One region of the Halobacillus ihumii genome, then DNA from elsewhere that is predicted to be linked to it. Evidence: riboswitches for the same ligand, from Rfam matches in the RefSeq annotation. Region 1 holds a riboswitch; the other holds the start of a gene.

The links. A riboswitch is a leader RNA that binds a small molecule or an ion and turns the genes downstream of it on or off. The one in region 1 is predicted to bind S-adenosylmethionine.
Region 2: it holds a riboswitch for S-adenosylmethionine, as region 1 does, so the genes downstream of both, G6R08_RS11765 (YezD family protein) here and G6R08_RS13935 (Na+/H+ antiporter NhaC family protein) in region 1, are expected to answer to the same signal.

Annotation. Positions count from the first base shown of each region.
Region 1 is NZ_CACVAO010000001.1:2,803,149-2,814,143, reverse strand. It holds gene G6R08_RS13960 (aldehyde dehydrogenase family protein) at 1-1,055, opposite strand, end outside; gene G6R08_RS13955 (5-carboxymethyl-2-hydroxymuconate Delta-isomerase) at 1,163-1,543, opposite strand; gene G6R08_RS13950 (fumarylacetoacetate hydrolase family protein) at 1,557-2,303, opposite strand; gene G6R08_RS13945 (fumarylacetoacetate hydrolase family protein) at 2,300-3,076, opposite strand; gene G6R08_RS13940 (VCBS repeat-containing protein) at 3,308-4,039, shown strand; gene G6R08_RS13935 (Na+/H+ antiporter NhaC family protein) at 4,100-5,401, opposite strand; SAM riboswitch class I at 5,478-5,579, opposite strand; gene G6R08_RS13930 (hypothetical protein) at 5,820-6,188, shown strand; gene G6R08_RS13925 (CE1 family esterase) at 6,414-7,283, opposite strand; gene nhaC (Na+/H+ antiporter NhaC) at 7,369-8,802, opposite strand; gene lpdA (dihydrolipoyl dehydrogenase) at 8,868-10,280, opposite strand; gene G6R08_RS13910 (dihydrolipoamide acetyltransferase family protein) at 10,281-10,995, opposite strand, start outside.
Region 2 is NZ_CACVAO010000001.1:2,351,838-2,362,832, forward strand. It holds gene G6R08_RS11755 (small acid-soluble spore protein P) at 1-69, shown strand, start outside; gene G6R08_RS11760 (restriction endonuclease) at 334-954, shown strand; SAM riboswitch class I at 1,072-1,177, shown strand; gene G6R08_RS11765 (YezD family protein) at 1,280-1,450, shown strand; partial or broken gene G6R08_RS22120 (transposase) at 1,511-2,388, opposite strand; gene G6R08_RS11775 (ABC transporter permease subunit) at 2,922-3,377, shown strand; gene G6R08_RS11780 (ABC transporter permease subunit) at 3,374-4,402, shown strand; gene G6R08_RS11785 (hypothetical protein) at 4,791-5,234, opposite strand; gene G6R08_RS11790 (helix-turn-helix domain-containing protein) at 5,469-5,651, opposite strand; partial or broken gene G6R08_RS11795 (Tn3 family transposase) at 5,609-6,641, shown strand; gene cyoE (heme o synthase) at 7,001-7,942, opposite strand; gene G6R08_RS11805 (chemotaxis protein) at 8,175-9,032, shown strand; gene G6R08_RS11810 (protein-glutamine gamma-glutamyltransferase) at 9,123-9,971, shown strand; gene G6R08_RS11815 (fumarylacetoacetate hydrolase family protein) at 10,085-10,708, opposite strand; gene G6R08_RS11820 ((Fe-S)-binding protein) at 10,857-10,995, shown strand, end outside.

The DNA of each region.
Region 1 (10,995 bases):
TGTGCCCCGCCTTGGACCGCTTCTTCAATCCAGTCTAATGAACGTGTAACATCCTGCGAGGTAATCAGTGCAGAAACGTCGGTATCCTCCTTCAATGGATCCCCAACTTTTAACTGCTCCGTTTCCTTCACAAAACGTTTCACAAAACTATCATACTGATCTTCATGGACGTAAATCCGCTGTAAAGAAATACAGACTTGTCCCTGAAAACTAAACGCCCCTGTCACGCAACGAGAAATGATACGGTCTATATCCACTTGTTCATCTACAATAAGCGCAGCATTAGAACCTAGTTCCAGGGTTACTTTCTTCAAACCAGCCTTCCTGCGAATTTCTTTGCCTACTTCCGGGCTGCCAGTGAACGTAATCATGTCGACTCGCTCGTCCTCAACAATACGATTGCCGACTACTCTCCCTTTACCTGTAACAACGTTCAACGCACCCTGTGGGAGTCCCGCTTCCTCTAACAGATCTGCTAGAAAATAGGCAGACAGTGGTGTTTGCGATGCAGGCTTTAGAACAATTGTGTTTCCGGCCGCAATCGCCGGCCCCACCTTATGAGCAACTAAATTCATTGGAAAATTAAATGGTGTGATCGCCCCAATTACGCCCAGCGGTTCATATTTCGTATAGCCAATCCTGTTGCTGCCCCCTGGTGTTGCCTCAAGCGGAATCATTTCACCGTGACTTTGCTTGGCTTCTTCTGCAGCAAACTTGTACGTCTGGATCGTCCGCTCAACTTCTCCTCTCGCTGTAGCGATTGGCTTTGCCGCCTCTTGTGCAATAAGTTGAGCTGCTTCTTCCTTGCGAGATTTCAGCAGAGACGAAAGTTTCTCCAAGATCTCAGCACGCCGATGGATCGGCAGCTTCTTCATACTCTTTTGAGCTCGATCCGCTGCCTCGATCGCTTGATCCACCTCTGCTTCTGAAGCAGAGGGTATCTTGTACAACACCTCATTGTTATAAGGGGAGGTGAGTTCTGTATACTCCCCTGCTTTCTGCCACTTTCCGCCAATAAACAAATCTTTTCGTTTTACAGAATCCACTACAGACACGTAATCATCCTCCCTGTGTTAAGTCACTCCAATATAGTAAACGCTTTCAAATTACGGTTGACACCGCTTCAAATGAAAATCAATATTTCACGGTAAAAAAGAGCCTGCTACTTAAATCGACTATGAATATTATTCTGTTTATAAGTTTTATGCTGGAATTCTACAAGCTCCAATGATAGAGCCAAATAATGTTCCTCAAATAGACTTGAAAAGTGTTCCTTCATCACCTCAAAAATTTCTTCACACGTAGCTTGCTTCACCTCTTCGCTGCGGCCCTTGCCAATTTTAAAAGTGACATGAACAAATGCATCATCCTCTTTCCCATCAGCGATGTGATAGTGTTTCACCTCATGAGCCCTGACACGAACACCTCCAATCGGATACGTGTCATCCCGGGACACCAACACACGGTTGATTTTTTCCAGCAAACCTTGAATGTTTGTGCGTTCATTCAGATTATCCGTATACTCTACGATGACATGTGGCAAATTTATCTCCTCCTTATGAATCCTCATCCGTAATTGTATTCACAAGCCGGCCTAACCCTTCAATTTCAGTGATCACTTCATCTCCTACCTTCGTATCAACGGTTCCTTTAGGTGTCCCCGTTAAAATAAGGTCACCAGGGTTCAGCGTCATAAAACTGCTTAAATACTCGACTAGAACAGGAACAGTGAAAATCATGTCTTTTGTTGACCCCTCTTGAACGATTTCCCCGTTCACATACGTACGTAAGGAGAGATTCATAGGGTCGTTTATATCGGCTGCGTCAACAAACCACGGTCCGATCGGTGTACAGTGGTCACGATTTTTCACCTTCAAATTCGGCCGATAGTAATTTTCCAAGTAGTCTCTTAATGCATAATCATTTGCAATCGTATAACCAGAAATATACTCGTAAGCTTCATCACGTTTAATATTTTTTGCCTGACGGCCGATGATCACCGCTAATTCACACTCATAATGCATCTTCGTCACATCGGCTGGGCGGTACGTTTTAGCCCTATGTCCCACAAATGCATTCGGACCTTTCAAGAATACTAATGGTTCTTCCGGTGCTTTAAACGAAAGTTCACTCGCATGATCCATATAATTTAAGCCAAGTGCAAAACTAGTTTTCAGTTCAACAGGCGGCAGCCAGACCACTTCCTCCTCAGTCACTGCTTTCCCATTTTCAAGCTGTAGTCCGCTTGAAGATTCGGTTGCATGGTGGATATCTCCTTCAAAAGCAACACGGGCTTTTTTCATACCTGATTCCCCCTTTTACTAACAACGTTTTCTAAAGCTCCGACCCGCTCAATTTCGATTCGAATGTGATCGCCTGCCTTAACGCGAGGCGGATTTTCCGGAATCCCGACGAGCAGGACATCCCCTTCATCGAGCGTCATAAATTCTGTCACATCAGCCAGCAATTTTGACACAGAACGAACTAAATTCTTCGTATTGTTCCGCTGCTGTACTTCCCCATTTACCCGGACTTCGATTCCTAATTGATCAGGGTTCGGCACAGCATCACGTTCCATCACCCATGGGCCTGCTGGACAAAAACCGTCTCGGGCCTTATGTTTTACCGCAGGTCTGAATACGCTTTCATGCGGAACACTTATATCATTGACTATGGTATAACCCGCGATATATTGAAGTGCTTCAGCCTGCTTGACTCGAGCAGCTTTCTGTCCGATGACGACACCAAGGCACGCCCCCGCTTCAAGCTCCTGAACATCGTCAGGCAGCGGAATCGTCATTTGATGACCAATCACCGTGTTTTGCGGCTTAATATACAATATTGGCGCCTTTGGAGGTGCTTTATAAGGATCTTTTGTCAGTTCGTCTTTCATGGCTTCCATCGTACCTTGATAGTTTAAAAGCGCCCCGTAAATTGTACCTGTTACAGGTGCATCCCAATTATGATTTGCCACGAGTAATTCCTCATCATCTACCTCCACACCCGTATCTTCTATCCGAACCTCAACCTCCTTTGCTTGCAACTTTCCACCAAGCTTTGCTTTTGCTTTATACATCACACTCACCCCTGCTTTTTACAAAATAATTAAACTCATAAACTGCAAAATTTTCAGAACTATCTCATAATTACAAAGTAACACTCCCCTTTCCATACATAAAATATTGATAACGTTCGTTTTACATATGAAAAAAGTATGCTCGAAAAATTGATGATCAAAATCGGGAGCACACAATTTTTAATTGGGCGTATGATAAGCACAATAATGGTAAAAGGAAAGGTGTGTCCTATGTATACTTATCCTTATTTTATGAGACAGCCTCTCACGATTCTTGCGACAAAAATGGGAGATGTGAACGGAGACGGCATTCCCGACCGTGTCTATCTAATAGGTCAGCAGCCAGACAATACAAGTCCATTCGTGACCGACATTACACTTGTGATCCAGGATGGGAGAACGAACGCATCGTACAGCATCGCCCTAGAATCAAATGCCGGTTATCAGCCAACCCTCTTCCTAGGAGATTTTACCGGTGATCAAGTGGACGACATTTTGGTGAGGATTCAATCAGGAGGAAGCGGCGGTTATAGTTATTATTACATGTACTCTTTTTTGAACAATCAGGCGAGGGAACTGTTTAATTATGAGGCGTTCAACGATTACTTTGTGTACGAAGTAATCTATAGGGACGACTACAAGGTAGATGTTATAAACAAAACCCTTGATCTTACGTTCACGATTGACATTCAGAACAAAGGTGAAGACTATTTATCTGAAATCTATAATAGCGATGGTACACTGAAGGAACCGATTGAAGGCTGGGTTTCTGGACTGAATGTTCTCTCTCCTGTCGATTTTGACGGGGATGGAGTGTACGAATTGTTTGCCTTTCAGGAGATCTCAGGAAGGTACCATGCAGATGGTCTAGGGATTGTGCAAACTCCTCTGAGCTGGAACGGGCAGCAATTTGCAGTGTGGAACGATCTTCAGTATGTAGCGATTTATGGAGCGAATGTTTAAAAAAACCTCTCCTGAAGAACATGAAAAAAAGGAGCCAGCGCGGCTCCTTTTATATGTTCATTATTTTTCATCTGAAATTGTAAAGCGCGGAAACCTGAAAGCAATGGCCAGTAATCCCGATATCCCGATTAACATCGGGTAGAAGCAATACGGGACAATCGCTATTGGTGAAATACTGGCAACACCCGCCACTGCAAGCATTTGCGCACCATAAGGAAGCAATCCCTGAATCGTACTTCCGAAAATATCAAGCATGCTCGCTGATCGGCGCGGCGTAATATGAAATCGCTCAGAAATTTGCTTAGCGAGCGGACCTGTCGTAATGATCGAAATCGTATTATTGGCCGTTGATAAGTTAACTGTACTTACTAAAGCAGCGATACCAAGCTCGCCGCCTCTGCCACTATTAATTCGCTTGCTAATGCTTCTCAGCAGAAATTCTATTCCGCCATTTTGTTTAATTAATTCAACGAGCCCGCCTAAGAGAACGACCATTATGGATAGGTTCAGCATGCTTGTAAATCCATCACTAATTAAGGTGACGAAATCCATCATGGAGATCTCATTAAGAATGAGTCCGACGGCTCCAGCAAATAAAATGCCTCCGAATAAAACATAAATGACGTTGACCCCGGCGATAGCAAAGACGAGCACAGCCAGGTAAGGCAATACCTTTATAAAATTAAAAGATTTCGCTTCCTGAATTGCACCTGAAGCATCGGCCGTCATCACAAAGAAAATGATCGCCGTTATGACCGCAGCAGGCAGCACAATAAAGAAATTGGCTTTAAATTTATCCTTCATTTCTGCTCCCTGAGTTCGAACGGAAGCAATCGTTGTATCAGAAATAACCGACAAGTTATCACCAAACATCGCACCACTGATAATTGTCCCCATTGTAAGAGCGACATGAATATCTGTCTGCTCAGCTATACCTAAACCAATCGGAGCAAGGGCTACAACGGTTCCAACAGATGTCCCCATTGAGATCGAAATGAAACATCCAATGATAAACAGGCCGACAATAATTAAATTTCCCGGGAGAAAAGATAGCCCCATATTTACGGTGGAGTCTACCGCTCCTACCCCTTCAGCTACTTTGGCGAAAGCTCCAGCCAGCAGGAAAATCACTACCATAAGAATAATATTGGGGTGTCCTCCGCCTTCTGTCAGCTGGTCGATCTTTGTTTGAAAATTAGTTTTCCGGTTCATTATTAACGCGACCAGAATTGATACAAATAAAGCAACTAGAACAGGCATTTTATAAAAGTCTCCTGTCAGAATGCCAGAACCGATAAACAATAAAATAAATATAGCAAAAGGAAGCAATGCCCAGGCATTTCCTTTATGTTGTTGTTCCATGATCTAACCTCCTTGAATCTGTCCAAATTAAAAAGCCTTCTTGAAAGAAGAAGGCTTGAATTAATCAGTTTGTTCCTTCTTATCTATCAAGTGTACGTACTTGCTGGATGTAGCACCATTCCAAAAGGTGGTTGCTGAAGCTTCACCGGGCCAGCCCCTCTGCTTCTCTTGATAAGAATATATTGTTTAAAAAAGTCCATTTTATACTCTACATCAAAACAAATCCGAACACAAGAAATTCAGAAAACTGGTAAATACCCCCACCTCAGGTCATCCAATTATTGGATGACCTGAGGTGGGGGTTATTGGAATTATTGGAAATTGGGCATGGGGCCTATATTTTCTTTGCCCATACACAAATGGGCTATAGATGAATAACCTATAAGGAGATTGTGACAGAAACAGGAGGAATTTATATATGAATTCAAATTATATGAACGCGAATCACATGGGAAATCTTTTTACTGATCCGCAACATTTAGAGCATATGTATCACGTTTGCAATCAGCACAAAAATAAAAACGTGCATATTCAAACCGTTTTTGGCGATTCTTTTCAAGGGCGTATTGATCATGTTGATATGGAAAACGTTCATATGACTTTAGCGGATGAACAGTCCGAGGACAATTCAAGACTATGGGGAGGGTTTGGATACCCTGGCTATGGTTACGGTGGGTATGGATATGGTTACGGCTATCCTTATGGTTATGGCGGATACGGAGGATATGGCGGCATTGGAAGGCTTATTCTTCCTTTGACAGCCATTGCTGCATTATCTGTTCTATAAAGAACTAATACTCAAAAAGGGGTCGTCCCAAAAGTGTAAATCACTTGAGAGACGCCCCCTTTTTTGAATGGAGCAGCTGCAGCGGCTGCAAGCTTTTTTATAACGTCCTAACGCGAAGTGATAACGTCCTGTCTTAATCATAAAGCGACCCACCCCAAAATATAACGCCCTAACTCGAGCACATAACGACTTAACACAGGAACATAGCTCCCTAAGCAAAACATTCTAGCTCATCGTCTGCTTGTTTCTCTTGAAATACTTCAAATGATCCCAAATGACTTGGGTAGCATCTGGATGTGAAGGCACATTTCCTGCCAGAGCAGATGCCTGACTCTCTGGACCGCCCGGCCAAGTGTGTCCTCCTCCGTTTACCAAATAATAAACAGTTCCTTCGTGCTGATGAAATGTATGTTTCGTTACCGAGCTTTCGTTCGGGACAGGAAATTCTTCTTTTAATGCCAGCAAGGATTCTGACCAGGACCTGGCAAAAAGCAATGCGGTATCGTTTGCCGATAGCAGTCCATCAACCATAGACTCCGAATCAACAATCCCATCATATGGCACCACTGCATCGTCCGTTCCCATCATAAAAACCATCGGCATGGGATGAGCCCACTCACATTTCTCAGCCACTTCTTCCGTAACGGGCCCAGATACTCCGCCTATCCCAGCGAATACATCCTGACATTCGATCGCCAGTCGCATACTAAAGGAAGAGCCGTTAGAAAATCCTGTGGCGTAAATACGATCCTCATTAATGGAGAACTGCTGTTTAAGCCAGTCAATAAGTTCCATTACAAAACCAATATCGTTAATACCCTGTTCATTTGCAGGATTTTTCTGCCTTCCCTCGTTCCATTGCCTGCTCATCGGATCCGATTTATTCAATTGAACAGCTTCAGGAAAAACAGCGATCATTTGTTGTTCTTCAACTTTTTCATGAAACTTAGTGGTCTTCATATGATGAAGAGCATTACTTCCGGCACCATGAAAGCACAGCAGCACTGGTAAAGGTTTTGTAAATGTTTGAGGAAGACTATAATAAAACGTTCGCTCTCTTCCGTCACATTCAATGGATTCTTTATATGTATTCATGCACGTTCCTCCTTGCACAGAGATTCCATCATATCGTAAACGCATGGAAGGCTTCAGGTCACCTTCCACGCTGCCAAAATAAAGCTTACCCATTTTTTACGGAGTCAGACATCGTCGGCTGTTCTTCGATTTGAACTGCTTCTTCTTGATCAATGGGAGTTAACGTAAAGCCTGTGTACCCATAAATAATTGCAATGATCGGTGATATAAAACACATAAAAGTGAACGGAATATAGCCAATTCCTACATTCAGCGTTGTCATCACAAATGCGCCCATCACTCCCCATGGAATGAGCGGATGAATCATGGTCCCTGCATCTTCAAGAGTACGGGACATATTTTGTGGATGCAAATTTGTTTCTTCGTAGCTCTCTTCTAACATTTGACCGGGTAAAATAATCGATAAGTATTGTTCACCTACGACAACATTGATCCCTAAACAAGAAAGCACCGTTGATAAAATTACATTTCCGCGGCTTCTTAAACTGTTCTTCAGTCCATCAATAATAGCATGGGCCAGGCCAATCTCCCGAATAATACCTCCAAAAGAAAGCGCTATCAAAATAAGTGATACACCAAAGAGCATACTGTCTAACCCTCCCAGTGATAGAAGGTTATCAATCGCTTCGTTGCCTGTTTCAGCGGTATAACCGAAATGGGCTGTGTTCATAATCGTACTGAAAGATACCCCTGGAACGGTATAAAACGAGGTCAGCACCGCTGCCGCTAACCCAATAATCAGCGATGGAATCGGGCTTACTTTTCTAAAAGCTAAAAATATAATTAATAAAGGGGAAATCAGAGCAATAGGAGTCAGCATAAACTCACTATTCAAAGTTGCCATCATTGCTTCAACTTTTCCCGTATCCGCTGCACTTCTCTCCGATGTAAAGCTGATTACGGCAAAGATCGCAAGTGTAATGATCAAACTTGGAATCGTCGTCCAGAGCATATGTTTGATATGTTGAAAAATATCTACTTTCGCCGTTGCGGCTGCTAGATTAGTTGTATCTGATAGAGGAGAAAGTTTGTCTCCAAACATGGCTCCGCTTACGATAGCCCCAGCGGTCATGGCCGGAGATATGGACATCCCGTAAGCCACCCCCATTAAGGCGATTCCTATTGTACTAATTGCACTCCAGGAACTTCCAGTCATCGTACCAACAACTGCCGTGATAATGACCGCAGTAACCAGGAATACAGAAGGAGATAATACTTGCAGGCCATAATACGTAATCGTTTGAACAGTTCCATTGAGAACCCAAACTCCTACGAGAATACCGATCAGACATAGGATGATAATCGCGGGGATGCCATACGATACCCCTCTCGTCATGGCCCGTTCTAATTCCTTCCATTTATAACCCAGTTTCAAGCCGTAAAGCCCTACAATAATTGCGGCTAATACAATCGGAATATGAGGGGCTGCCCCATATACTAGAATACTTACTCCTAAAATAGCAATGATAAAAAGAATGATGAGACTTGATACAAGAAATGAAGGCTTTCTTTTATCCATGAAATTCCCCTCTCTAGTTTATTCAAATCCAACCGTCTAGTATTCTTTTCAACACAACAATGTCGTCATCCTTTGTGGATGGCTAATGAATCCATATCTTCGATTGATTCTGCCCATGCTTCATATAAACTGGGATGTGGATAAAAGATGGAAGCCAAATCTTCCTCCCGCGCTACCATTTCCAGGGCAAGCACGCCCTGGTTAATTAACCCAATCGCATCCTCACCTACTGCATGAAATCCCAGCAATCTTCCAGAATCCTCTTCGCTGACCGTTTTTACAAACCCATTTTTTTCATTCAAAACTTCAGCATACCCATTTCCACGCATTGGAAAATGGCCTGTCTTAATTTCATAGCCAAGCTCTTTTGCCAGTTCTTCGCTTAAACCAGCTGTAGCTACGGGCTGAAGAAAGTGAATAATATGAGGAATGATAGCTGTGTCCAACACGCTAGATTTTCCCGCACAGTTTTCGGCCGCTACTTTTCCTTGCCGGATCGCTGTAACAGCTAATGATTCATAACTTGTCACATCACCTACTGCATAAATCCCCTTGACAGAGGTCTCCATCGCTTCATTGGCAGCGATTAGCCCGTTTTCCAACTGATCGATTCCAGCGACCTGAAGCTGCAACTCTTCTACACATGGGGATGGTTTTGCCGACACATACAAATGAGAACCTCGAATAGATTTGAACTCCCCTTTGACCTCAAGGTCGATTTTCACTTCTTCGGAAGAAGCGGTAACATCGTGAACTTTCGCCTGTTTCACACATTTAATTTTGGCTTTTTTCAGTTGTCTGAAAAGTTCCCGATTAATGGTAGAATCATAAGCAAACGCTGTCCTCTCTTCTTCCATTATGATCGTCACTTCAGTACCAAAAGCTGAGAAAGCGGAAGCTGCTTCCAGAGATAAATAATCAGATCCATAGATTAACAGATGTGTTGGGAGTTCTTCGACTTGATAGATGGACTTGGCATCAAGAATGAACTGATGATCAGGCTGCATTTCCGCAGGATAACTATAGTCAGATCCGGTAGAAATAATCACATGGTCACTTTCATATAAATCAAATGCCTCTCCTCTTTCCACTCCAATTCGCTCCGATGAAATAAACGATGCCCTTCCCTGCACCACTTCAACACCATGTTTATCGAGTAATCCCTCTACTCCCTGAGATAACCGCTCAACAACCTGTTTCTTTCGCTGCTGTAACAGTGCTAAGTCAAAATCAATGGCTCCATCGACACGAATCCCTAATTCAATCAGGCTGTTCATTTTACGAAACTGACGAGCTGAATGCGCAAATAGTTTAGAAGGAATGCATCCTTCGTTTAGACAGACTCCACCGACATTCTCTTTCTCTACCAGCAGCACTTCAAGTCCGAGTTGGGCCGCCCGGATGGCCGCATGATAGCCCCCGGGGCCCCCGCCGATTACAATGACCTGTTTATGCGTAACAAATTCTCCAACGACCATTTATATCAACTCCACTAGCATCAAATGAGGATTCTCAATATAGTCTATGAATTTCTCCATAAATGCTGAGGCATGCGATCCATCAGCCGCTCTGTGGTCAAAGGTTAACGCAAAATTCATCATCTCCCTGATCGCAATGTCATCGTCCACTACCACAGGCATTTTTTTCATTTTGTGAAAAGCCATGAGGCCCGTTTCCGAATCATTTAATACCGGCGTAAGCCCTGTGCTTGCTTTTGCTCCAATATGATTGACCGTAAATGTTCTGCCCGTTAATTCCTCTGAAGACAACTGACCTTCGGCTGCCTTTTGCGTCAAAGTTTCTACATGTTCATGAATATCGAGGACAGATCGTCGTTCTACATGTTTTAATACTGGAACGACCAGGCCATCATTGGTACTTGTAGCCAATCCGATATGACAGGCTGTTTCCAGCTCAACTTTTCCGTTTTCCTCATCGAGCTTAGAGTTGAAGATAGGGTATTCCTTTAGTGATCGTTGCAATGCTTTGATAAAGAAAGCTTGCATAGGGACATCGATTCCTTCTTGTCTTGAAGTCCCCGTCTTTAGATATTTCTGCCATTTATGCAGTTCTGTCATATCCACTTCATCAAAAAGCGTCACAGGTTGAGACATGGTTTGTACTGAAGTCTTACCATAACCTCTCAATGGAATCGCCGAATTTTCCTGATTTTCTGAAGGCGTTTCTGTCTCA
Region 2 (10,995 bases), 450 kb from region 1:
AGCGGATCCCATAAAGTTAAAAATGCTAATCATTCTCGCCAAAATCAAAAATCCCACCACGATATGTAGAGAACTTAAAAAAGAGAGAGGACGAATTTCCTCTCTCTTTTGGATTCGATGGATTCTATAATTAAGACGCTCACCATCGCTCTCGTCCCCGCCTAAATTTGTTCCTACATAACCAGATCCTTACGTCGGCTGACCATTAAATTTTCAATCTTTTATCTGCAGCCTCATGACAGTTAGACAGATTTTCCCACCTACAGTGAATGAAAGAATTAGACTATGTCAACAATTAATCGTATAGCCTATTGAGACTGGAGGTTAAAACATATGGGGTTAATTGAAATAGCTGCTTTAATTGTCGCAGCCATATCGATCATTCACTTATGGATAGTACGGAAATCCCACCATCATAAAGCTTTAACGATTATTGAACAAATTGAAACGGATGAAAATTTGAAGAGGACTCTGGCGATGGGGATTTACTACAGGTTTAAGAATAAGGAAACAGTCCAAACAAAGGCAGGAGAAGTAGTGGAGGAAAACTACTCCAAACTATTTATCAAGGAAGACCCAGTTACTTTCGAACGATTTGTGGCAAATATTTTTGAAAAGAAATTCAATGGCACTGCCTGGGTCACGAATCCTTCCTGGGATTTTGGCGTTGATTTTGACCTTACCGTAAAGGATAAGAAATATTTAGCACAGGTGAAATGCTATAAGGATGACATGGGATATGAACCAATTGCATTACTTCATTCAAATATAGTGAAGGAAGGCGCAGCAGGGGGCTACGTGATTACCACTGGCTCTTTTAACAAGAATGCTGTGAATTATGCTCATTCACTAAAGGACATTGAACTTATTGATGGATTGGAGCTTGTAGAGTACTGGCTGGAAGGCGTGAAAGAAGTGGATAAGGAGTTAATAGGCGAAATAGAGGAGGCCTAATGTACTTATTTTCTTCTGAAACATTGTGTAGGGTTTGAATAGTCGAAAATTTCACAATAAATGATTGACAATTAGTGCTAGGGAGTGTAAATTATAGGATAATTAAATAATATATATTTCTTATCCAGAGAGGTGGAGGGACTGGCCCTTCGAAGCCTCGGCAGCAGACTGCAATAGTACTGTGCCAATTCCAGCAAGCCGTAAAGGTTTGAAAAGATAAGAAGGGTGAAGTAACCGGATGCTTAAACCTCTTCTTATTTTGTGAGAAGAGGTTTTTTATGTGGGATTGCATGGGCACAGGGAGAAACAATAGAGGAGGGCTTGTATGGCAGACATTGATGAAAGAAAAATTAAGGATATCATCTCGAAGCTGGAAGGATTGGAGTTTGGTTCATTAGTGGTCACGGTGCACAATGGGGAAGTTACTCAAATCGATACCACTGAGAAGCAACGTTATACATCAAGCGACAATGGTTCCAAGAAAATAAATACATAGTAGGGGGTACTCCGAGATACGTGTAAAATTAGGACATAGGATGGGATATAATCCCATCCATTAATCTAATACCAACCGTCCATCTACTGGATGAGGCGCTATCTCTAAGTTAATCGTGTATTCTCCGAACCTTTTAATGTGACTCATTAAGTAAGGGCTTAGATGTCTGATGTCCTCAGTGTGTACCTCATAACCCTCCTTCGAAAGGAACGTAAAACTTTCGTAAGATCTACAACATTGTGAAAGATTAAGGCATTGGATACTAGTTCATTGTACTTCATGATCTTTTCTTGCTGTTTCGGATCGTTTGTAGCGATAATCCCTTGACCGCCGGAGGAAAGCCACTGCGAAAAGTCATGAAAAGCTTCGACTTTGTTCGTTTCGGCTGTAATTTGCTTTCTTACATCCATATCAGATATGTAGAATAATAAGAAAACTGTACGAACCACACGTCCTAGTTCACGGAAGGCTTGATACAGGCGATTTTTACGACTATAATTACTAAGCTTCCGGAGAAGAAGAGGCGACTACATTTTCCCGGATTGAATGGAAAGCACGACCCGCATCAGATCTTGCCAATGCGTTTCGATTAAGGACCAATCAATGGCATCGCTAAATAACGCATTGATATGCTGGTACACTGTATCTTTCGTAGGGCGATAAAATTTTAAAGCCTTGATATTCCGAATGCGGGGCATGAGTTTGATGCCTAATAAATAGCTGAGCGCAAATACCGGGGTGGATTGCCCCTGCGTATCAGCAAACAACGTATCCGGTTGAACATCGGACTCGTTCTTTAAAAGGCCTTCAATAATATAGACGGCCTCCCATACCCCACAAGGAATGAAGTGGCTAAATAAGGAGATATAGTTGTCCGAAATATGGTGGTAAGCAATGCCTCCGTATCCTCCATAGCGAATATGATTTTCGGCAAGCAAAATCTAATGGAAAAATCATTATTCTATCAACACATGATCCACAAATACGTGAATATGCTAATAAAAAATTATCTTTAAATCAATAATGGATACAATTACTTGTTAAGTTGGTGAATCATTTTGGAATGGAAAACTTATTTATTTAGTGAAGTTTTGAAACCTTTCTTTCTAATAGTAGGCATTATCCTAATCAGTATTTCCCCTTTATTTATGACGGTTGAGGGTTTTGTTTGGCCTGGATTCGAAACGATTGGTAGCGTCTTTGGCCAAATGATGCGTCCGGAGTCGCTAGTCTATATAAACCCAACCTCAGAGGTAGAAAGAAGTCTATTCCCCATTATATTTAAGGCCTTTGCAAGTTCCTTGAGAGTATTAGGTCTAGCGCTTATTGTTTCCTTCTTTATTGCTCTTCTTGGAACCATTATTTTATGGCGTGCTCCTAAGAGGGTTTATAAAGTTTGCTTATCATCATCTTCTTTCCTGCAAAGTATTCCAGATGTTGTTTTCGTCGTTGCCTCTCAAATGTTTCTCGTATGGTTATATTTTCAGACGGGGACGACCTTTATATTGCAGGAGCCGGCGAAGAAGAAGCTATTTTAGCACCTGCATTGGTTTTAGCTATCCTTCCAACGATGTATTTTCTCCAATCCATGTTGGAACTTGTAGAGGAGGAGAGGAGAGAGCCTTACTATGACCTTGCTACAAGCAAAGGATTAACCAAATCATTTATTTTGCTTAGACATATTTTGCGGAACATGTTCGTCCGGCTTGCCTACCAAGCGAAATTCCTAATTAGCATAATGATAAGTAATTTACTCATCGTTGAATACCTTTTTGAGAATTTTGGAATGACTTCCTTTTTGCTTACTTATTCTCAACCACCCGTATTTTTTGTGACTGCTTTATTGTTCTTCGGTCCTATCTATTTATTTTTAAAAGTGATTGAACTGTCTTTATACTTCTTCACAAGACAGGAGGTCTCTTTATGATTAAAAAATTGTGTAAGCAGCCTTTTTTCCTTTTGGGGATTGGTTTTTTATTGCTCATGTTAGCTGGAAGTTTTGTGCACGCAATATTCTTTGACTCCTATGTCCTCAAAACTCCATTTTTATATAATGATGAGAATAAGATAGTAGGGCCACCATTTGCTCCTTTTGACCACTCCATATTAGGCACAGATATGAATGGTAATCACTTGGTTTATTACATGTTACAGGGAGCAAAGTTTACAATCTTAGGAGCCTTGTCTATAGGCCTCATTAGTTTTTCTCTTGCCTTTCTAATTGGGATCCCTCTTGGATTCAGGTATAAAGGGAAGTCTAAAATTGTAGAAAATACCATTTCCGTTTTATATTTCATTCCTGCTTCCATGATTGCCTACAATTTTCTTCGACCTTTATTATGGGAACCTATGTCTGGATTTCCAACAAGCCTTGCTTTTCGACTAGGCGTAGAAGTGTTGGTTTTAAGTATTCTATTGGTGCCTCCTGCAGCTATACTCATAGCGAATGAGACGAGTGTTATCTTAAAGAGGGAATATGTCACAACAAGTAAAGTATTAGGGGCAAGACCATACCATCTATATCGTCGTCATCTTATCCCCCATATCAAAGGGAACCTCGTTACAATATTTATGAGACAGACCATCCAAGCTATCCTTGTTATGAGCCACCTAAGTGTATTTGAACTCTTTTTTGGTGGAACTAATGTAGAGTACGGAATAGGGGCTGGTCCACCAACTCCTATCACCTATGAATGGGCATCCATGGTAGGCATGTACTATGATACATTGCAAACAAATGTTCAATGGTTAGTAGGAGTGCCATTGATTTTTCTAGTGTTATTTATTATTGCCTTGATGGGTATGATTCGTGGTGTTAAGAATGTTATGAAGCTAGATGACCGAACCGTTTTCTTAAAGGAAAGAAGAAAGGTTAAAAGAACTGAAAGTGAAAGGAATTCAGCAAATTTAGGATCCACACATTTTACAATGGTTAAAGATTCATCTAGGTAAAGACCTTTTAGTTAAAGTATGAGTTTGTTTGGAATGAGCTCAATATGTAACTACGGCCATTTAACATTTATCTAAAATAGCCGACTCTTCTTAACGTCGTAGGAAGGGTGCAGTACATAAGCTCACACGCGACAAGCGAAACTATGAAGTGCTATACATACGGATTACCAAACGGACACCAAAACTCGGTATACCGAGGATATTTGCTAAGCAGTTTTCTCTCGATCAAACAAGGGGGAAAACTGCTGCCAGCTGTTTCCAATCCTGGTATCCGAGTTTGCCAGACCGTTAGGTCAAAAGCAAGTAAAAAGAGAGAAAAAGAAATAAGGGTTACCATTAAGGCAACCCTTGAGGCTATAACTATTCTAGCTTGTATCAAAATAAACAATTAATCATATGTCTTTCCGGTAACATATTCTGCCTGTCCATCACTATAAAATTGAACTTTAAATTGAAATTCAGCCTTATTATTTGAACCGTCTACCCATTCTCCTATATCACGAAATTCAAAACATGCTACTCCATTGGGACCGATCTTTTCTGCAGCTGGTATTTCATAAAAACTAAGAACTTCATCGTATCCTCCCATTTCCTTTAACCATACCCGAACAGTGGTATTCGCATCATTACCGTCAAAACCCGACAAACAAACCCGGAAATCTCCACCAGTTGAATAGAAAGTTTTAGACCACGAGGCAGATGATCCATCACGCGTACCATAAACAGAATCGCTTCCTACATAATCCCACCCTGAAGAAGCTAATACAGTGGAAGGGATCAATACAAAGATTAGTAGAACAAACATAGAAACTTTCAATTTGGAAATTCGCACATTTAATTCCCCTTTCAAAGAAGTAGATTATATATTATAGCCCTAAATAATAATTTTACAATAATTTAACAATAATTCAACAATAATTGTCAAATATCCTCTTTTAAATTTAAAATATAAGAAAGGTTGTCATATCAGCTTAACGTATGAAATTTTTTAATAATTGGCGAGACCCCTGCAATAGATTGTTCCGTTGTTCCCTTCGATTTCTTGACCACAATTAGCGCATTTCATTTACTTCGCCCCCTCATTGACTACTTTATAAACTGTACTGCGTGCTATGTTGTACTCTTTCGCTATGTCATTTGCTCGTTCTCCACTCTCATATAACTTTCTGATCTGTTGTTTTTGACTTTCCTTTAATGCAGGGCGCCCAAATGGCAAATGTGTCTCAATGGCGTATGTATGATGATGCAATGAATAAGGCCCAAGCTAGACTCGTTAATTTTCAGCATCATCTAGACCTACCCTCGTACTGGGGAGACGGGACCACCTCATCTTCTGATGGTATGCGTGTTCGAGTTGGTGTCCCCTCTCTTTATGCGGATCCTAATCCGCATTATGGGCATGGGAAAGGGGTCACCTTTTACCGCTCTACAAGTGACCAGTATGCCGCCTATCATGGTAATGTTGTTCATTCTAATTCAAAGGATGCCCTGCACTAGGTGGATGCCTTGTTGCATCATGAAACTGAACTGAATATCAAGAACATTATACGGATACGGATGGATACACGGATCAAGTTTTTGGATTATGTCATTTGCTTGGATTTCAATTTGCCCCTCGTCTTCGTGACTTAGGGGATTCTAAGCTATACGTTATTGGCCAAAAGAAGGAATTTCCCAAACTCGAAAAACTACTCAAAGGACGTATTAATTTAAAAAGCATTCATGAAAATTATGAGGATATGCTGCGTTTAGCCCATTCCATTCAAGAAGCCAAAGTGTCCGCGGCATTGATGTTGGGGAAACTAGGTTCTTATGACAGACAAAATAAACTGGCTGCCGGACTCCGAGAAGCAGGAAGGATCGAGAAGACGATTTTTATCTTGGATTATATATCAAATGAGGCCATAAGGAGAAAAATTCATCTGGTTTAAATAAAGGAGAAGCTATGAATGCTTTAGCAAGAGCCCTGTTTTTTGGTAAGCGCGGTGAATTACGAGAACGGGCTATACAAGATCAACTCCAGAAAAATAGTGCATTGAATATAATCATTAATGCCATTAGTGTATGGAATACGGTTTACTTGACTGAGGCCGTCAAGACTCTCAGAAATAAAGGATCATTAAATGAAGAGATGCTTCCCCATGTATCTCCGTTAGCTTGGGAGCACATTAACTTCCTTGGAGAGTATTCTTTTGACTTAAAGAACCGAACGGCTCCCTTAAGATCTTTAAACATATAACATGAGCTCCCGGAAACTTCCTTAGCGTAGGAATTTCCGGGTTTTTAATGGTGAAAATTGTCTTAGCGCGGGTCAAACGTCAAAATGTTGGCGATACCCCTAGTAGAAGTCGGTTATTTTTTGTGTCGAGTTTGACCTAGCACTGATTTTCTGCAGCTGGTTGTGCTCCATAAGGAAGTCTAGAAGAGTGGTAACTCTTATTATGTATTTATTTTCCACCCTATGTCCTATTTTTGCACGTATCTCGGAGCACCCCTAGTACTGCTTAAACAATTAAAGGCACCTTTCTATGTTAAATGTAATAGAAAGGTGCCTTGCTGTTGTAATAGGAAGGTAACCTGCCGTGTTCAATACCAAACCTATTTGAAAAAGGAACCAACAAAGGAGTATAGGATAATGGTGACGAATAAAATAGTCAGGTGGTTAAGTGAAAAAATAAACATCGTTTTAGCCCACTTTTCTGGACTCATTTTTCTATAGCCGACAATACTTAATACGAGCCAGGCTGTGCTGAAGAATAAAGCAGCCATCATAATCCCAATTGAAAGTGAGGCGAATAAGAAGCTGGCTCCGATCAAGGCAACTAAATAGATGTTCGTCTGAATATACGTGCGTCTTAGCCCTTTTACAACAGGGAGCATAGGTACATTAGCCGCTTTATATTCATCGTGTCGACGAATAGCAATCGCATAAAAGTGCGGCATTTGCCAGAGAACCATAATGAGAAATAATCCAATTAATCCCGGGTGAAGCATATTGGAAGAAATCGCTGCCCACCCAATCAGCGGGGGTACGGCCCCTGACAAGCTGCCGATTTCTGTATTGTAAATCGTTTTTCGTTTTGACCACATGGTGTAGGGAACAACATAAATAAATAACCCAATAAAACCAAACAATGCAGCAAGCGGTGAAGCCAGTGCTAGAGTGATCAGACCTATTAATGCCATAGATATACCAAGCGTGAGAGTGGATTTCAACTCCATCCTCCCTGTTACAGTTGGGCGGTTCTTAGTACGGTCCATGATGGCATCAATATCTCGGTCATACAAATTATTAAAGGCTCCCGCTGCTCCAATGACGAGAGAAGAACCGATCAAGGCAAAAATAACCTCTGGAAGTTTCGTAAGCGGGTGAATCCCGTTCACATATAGAGCCAGTGCAAGACCTGCAAACATGGCAATTACATTTGATTTGACGATTCCTGTTTTTATCGTTTCAGCTAGGACTTTTGACAAAGCCTGCTTTGGTATAGGAAGAGAAGACTCTTTAATGCTTTTGTCCGTCTTTACACTACTTCTCATAGTTTCCCTCTTTTCTTTTGCATTACACTATCTAAGAGAATTCTATCACATTACGTTAAAAATAACCTGTCAGCGGGGTAAATTTCGGGAAAATGTCAAGAAGTTTTGAACGAATTTTGACAAGTTATTCTCTGATAGATCAGAGCTGTAGACCGCTTTCGACATGATTAGCTGTTTCTGCGAATAGAAGAAATTGGAATGAAAATCCGTTCAAAGGCTTAGGAGGGGGAAGATGACACAGAAGCTTGCTGTTGCTATTTTACATGGTGCTGGCACTCCAGAGAAAAATTTTGCAGAAGACATGATCGGAAAAATTTATAAAGGGTTCGCGAAAGAAGTGAAAGTCCAACACCCTGAACAAGAATTAGAAATTGTACCTGTGTATTGGTCCTCCATATTTGAAGAGGAGGAAGAAAGACTTTGGAGAAAATTACAGCAAAGTGCGGACTTGGACTATGTTAGACTGCGTCGGTTTGCCGTTGAATTTCTGGCAGATGCTGTGGCTTATCAACCATCGTCTGTAGCGGATAATAATTATGATAAAGTACACGCTGTGCTGGCCCGGGCATTGAACCGTTTGAAGGAGAAAGCGGGTCCCACTGCTCCGTTATGTATCATAAGCCATAGTCTCGGGTCAGTAGTAGCAAGCAATTATTTTTATGACCTTCAGCTTAAACATGAGAATATAGGTATCCATACGGGAAGACACACTGGACAGTCACCTCTGGAGAAGGGGGAAACATTGGCGTTATTTTATACGATGGGCAGTCCTATGGCCTTATGGTCCCTACGGTTTATTGATTTCGGCCTTCCTATAAGAGTTCCCTCTCCCATGGTCAAGAAATATTATCAGCATCTTCAGGGTGAGTGGCTTAATTTCTATGACAAAGATGATGTTCTGGCCTATCCTTTAAAAGGTTTAAATGACCATTACCATAGCGCTGTGACGAAGGATGTGCAAGTTAATGCAGGCGGACTTTTAACAGGGTGGAATCCTTTTTCCCACAGCAGATATGATACTGATCGAAGCGTAATTGCTCCAATGGTAGAGGGATTAGCCAGAACCTGGATGGAGGTGAATAAGAGTTAGGAATTAGAAATTGGGACAATGACACATCACAATGAAAGTTGAATAAGATAGTACATACGTTTAATACCTAACCTGGAAAAGAGGTATAGCATGATTTTACTATCGGGAAAGCCACTTCAACAAAGTGACATGTGGCCCTCCACTAGTATGGAAGATATCATCCTTGAGGAGATGCAAGGGGATCATATCATTTATTCCTTTTCGTCGTTTGATCAGTTAGTGTTTGCGCTTCAGTTACGAAAGCAGATCATTTTAAGTGCTGAAGCAATGAATCAAAGTGAGATGGAGTTCGCAGTGTTTGCAACTTCCCGCTGTAATCCAGAGTACTGGCGTTTGACAGAATTAGGCGGATTTCAGTTGCGCAGGGGTGTAAAGCCTTCTGCGGCTATTCAGGATTTTTACAAGAATAGTTCGCTGTATGCCTTTGAATGTGCAGGGGCCATGCTAATTATTTATTACCATGCTGTTCTTAATACCATTGGTGAAGATGCATTTAATTATTTATTTCCTGACCTCTACATTTACAGTTGGCACTCTGATTCTGATCTCGGAATTCATTCTATTTATACGCATGACTTTCTACCAGGTGATGTCGTCTACTTTAAAAATCCGGATTTTGACCCTAATGCTTCTCAATGGAGAGGGGAAAATGCAGTAGTCATGGGGGATGGAACATATTTCGGTCATGGTTTGGGAAGACGTACAGCTGAAGAAATGATAGAAGCGTTAAATAAAAATAGAAAACAGGGCTCAAATCAATCAGCTTATCTAATGAGTGCAGCTAAAAGACTTTCATTTAAACATTTGGCGGAATTCTCTGTACCGCAAAGAAATCATCCGAAGCAAAAGTATAAATATCCTATCGTCCCTCACAATAGAACTTCAATTCAGTTTGAGGACTATCTTATCTTCCTTTATTCCATGTATAGAACGTCATAAAATCTGTCACTCACCTCATTTCCTTCAGGAGCCTGAAATGAGGTGAGTATCATATTGATTTGATAGAGCGAGCGGCTGCTGAGTATCTGTATCCTTCAAGAGTGATAACGGATTCAAAATTTAATGGTGCACTCTCCTAAGTTGTCCTCTCCCCATTGCAGGCAGAAATGATCGTTGTTTGAGACGGCCCCCACCCCTTCTGGAGTACCCGTGAAAATCAGATCACCTTGCTGAAGGCCCACATGAGAGGCACAATAATCAAGTAATGTTTGGAAGTCAAAAATTAAGTCCTGGATATTCCCTTTTTGTACTTGTTTTCCATTGATTGTAAGGCTAAAGCTCCTTTTCCTGCATTCTTCTACACCTGGAAAGGTTATAAAGCGACTCAAGACCGCTGAGTTGGGAAACCCTTTAGCCAATAACCATGGGTGGCCTTTTTTCTTCAAATCACTTTGAATATCTCGTAAGGTAAAGTCAATTCCGATAGCCATTTGATCCACAATCTCATCAACGATGATTCCTTTTTTATAAGGTTTTCCTATTTGGAGGACTAATTCAGCCTCATAATGGACGTCCCCACGGTCTCCTGGCAGATAAATATCAGCTCCATTTGCACGGGTGTAGGAATGGCTTGGTTTTGTAAACAGCAGCGGAGATTCTGGAACATCATTATTCAATTCTTCCGCATGACGTACATAATTCCGTCCGACACAATAGATCGTACCAATTTGGTTCATATAATCACCCGCTTTTCACACTATATTATTTTAAAACGTCTTTAATAGCACTTTATCATATCTCATCTCTGTTTGTTGTCAGTAATTTGAATGTCATATAAGCTGAGAATTAGGGTAAAGACCTGCATAACCTCTGGAGGTGCATGGTATGAATGACGTTCAGGAACTTCAGGAAAAAATTAATTATGATAAAACATTTGATTGCGTTCAGTGTGGATATTGTCTTCCGGCCTGTCCAACTTATGAAACAATGGAGAGAGAAACTCATTCGCCACGTGGGCGCATTA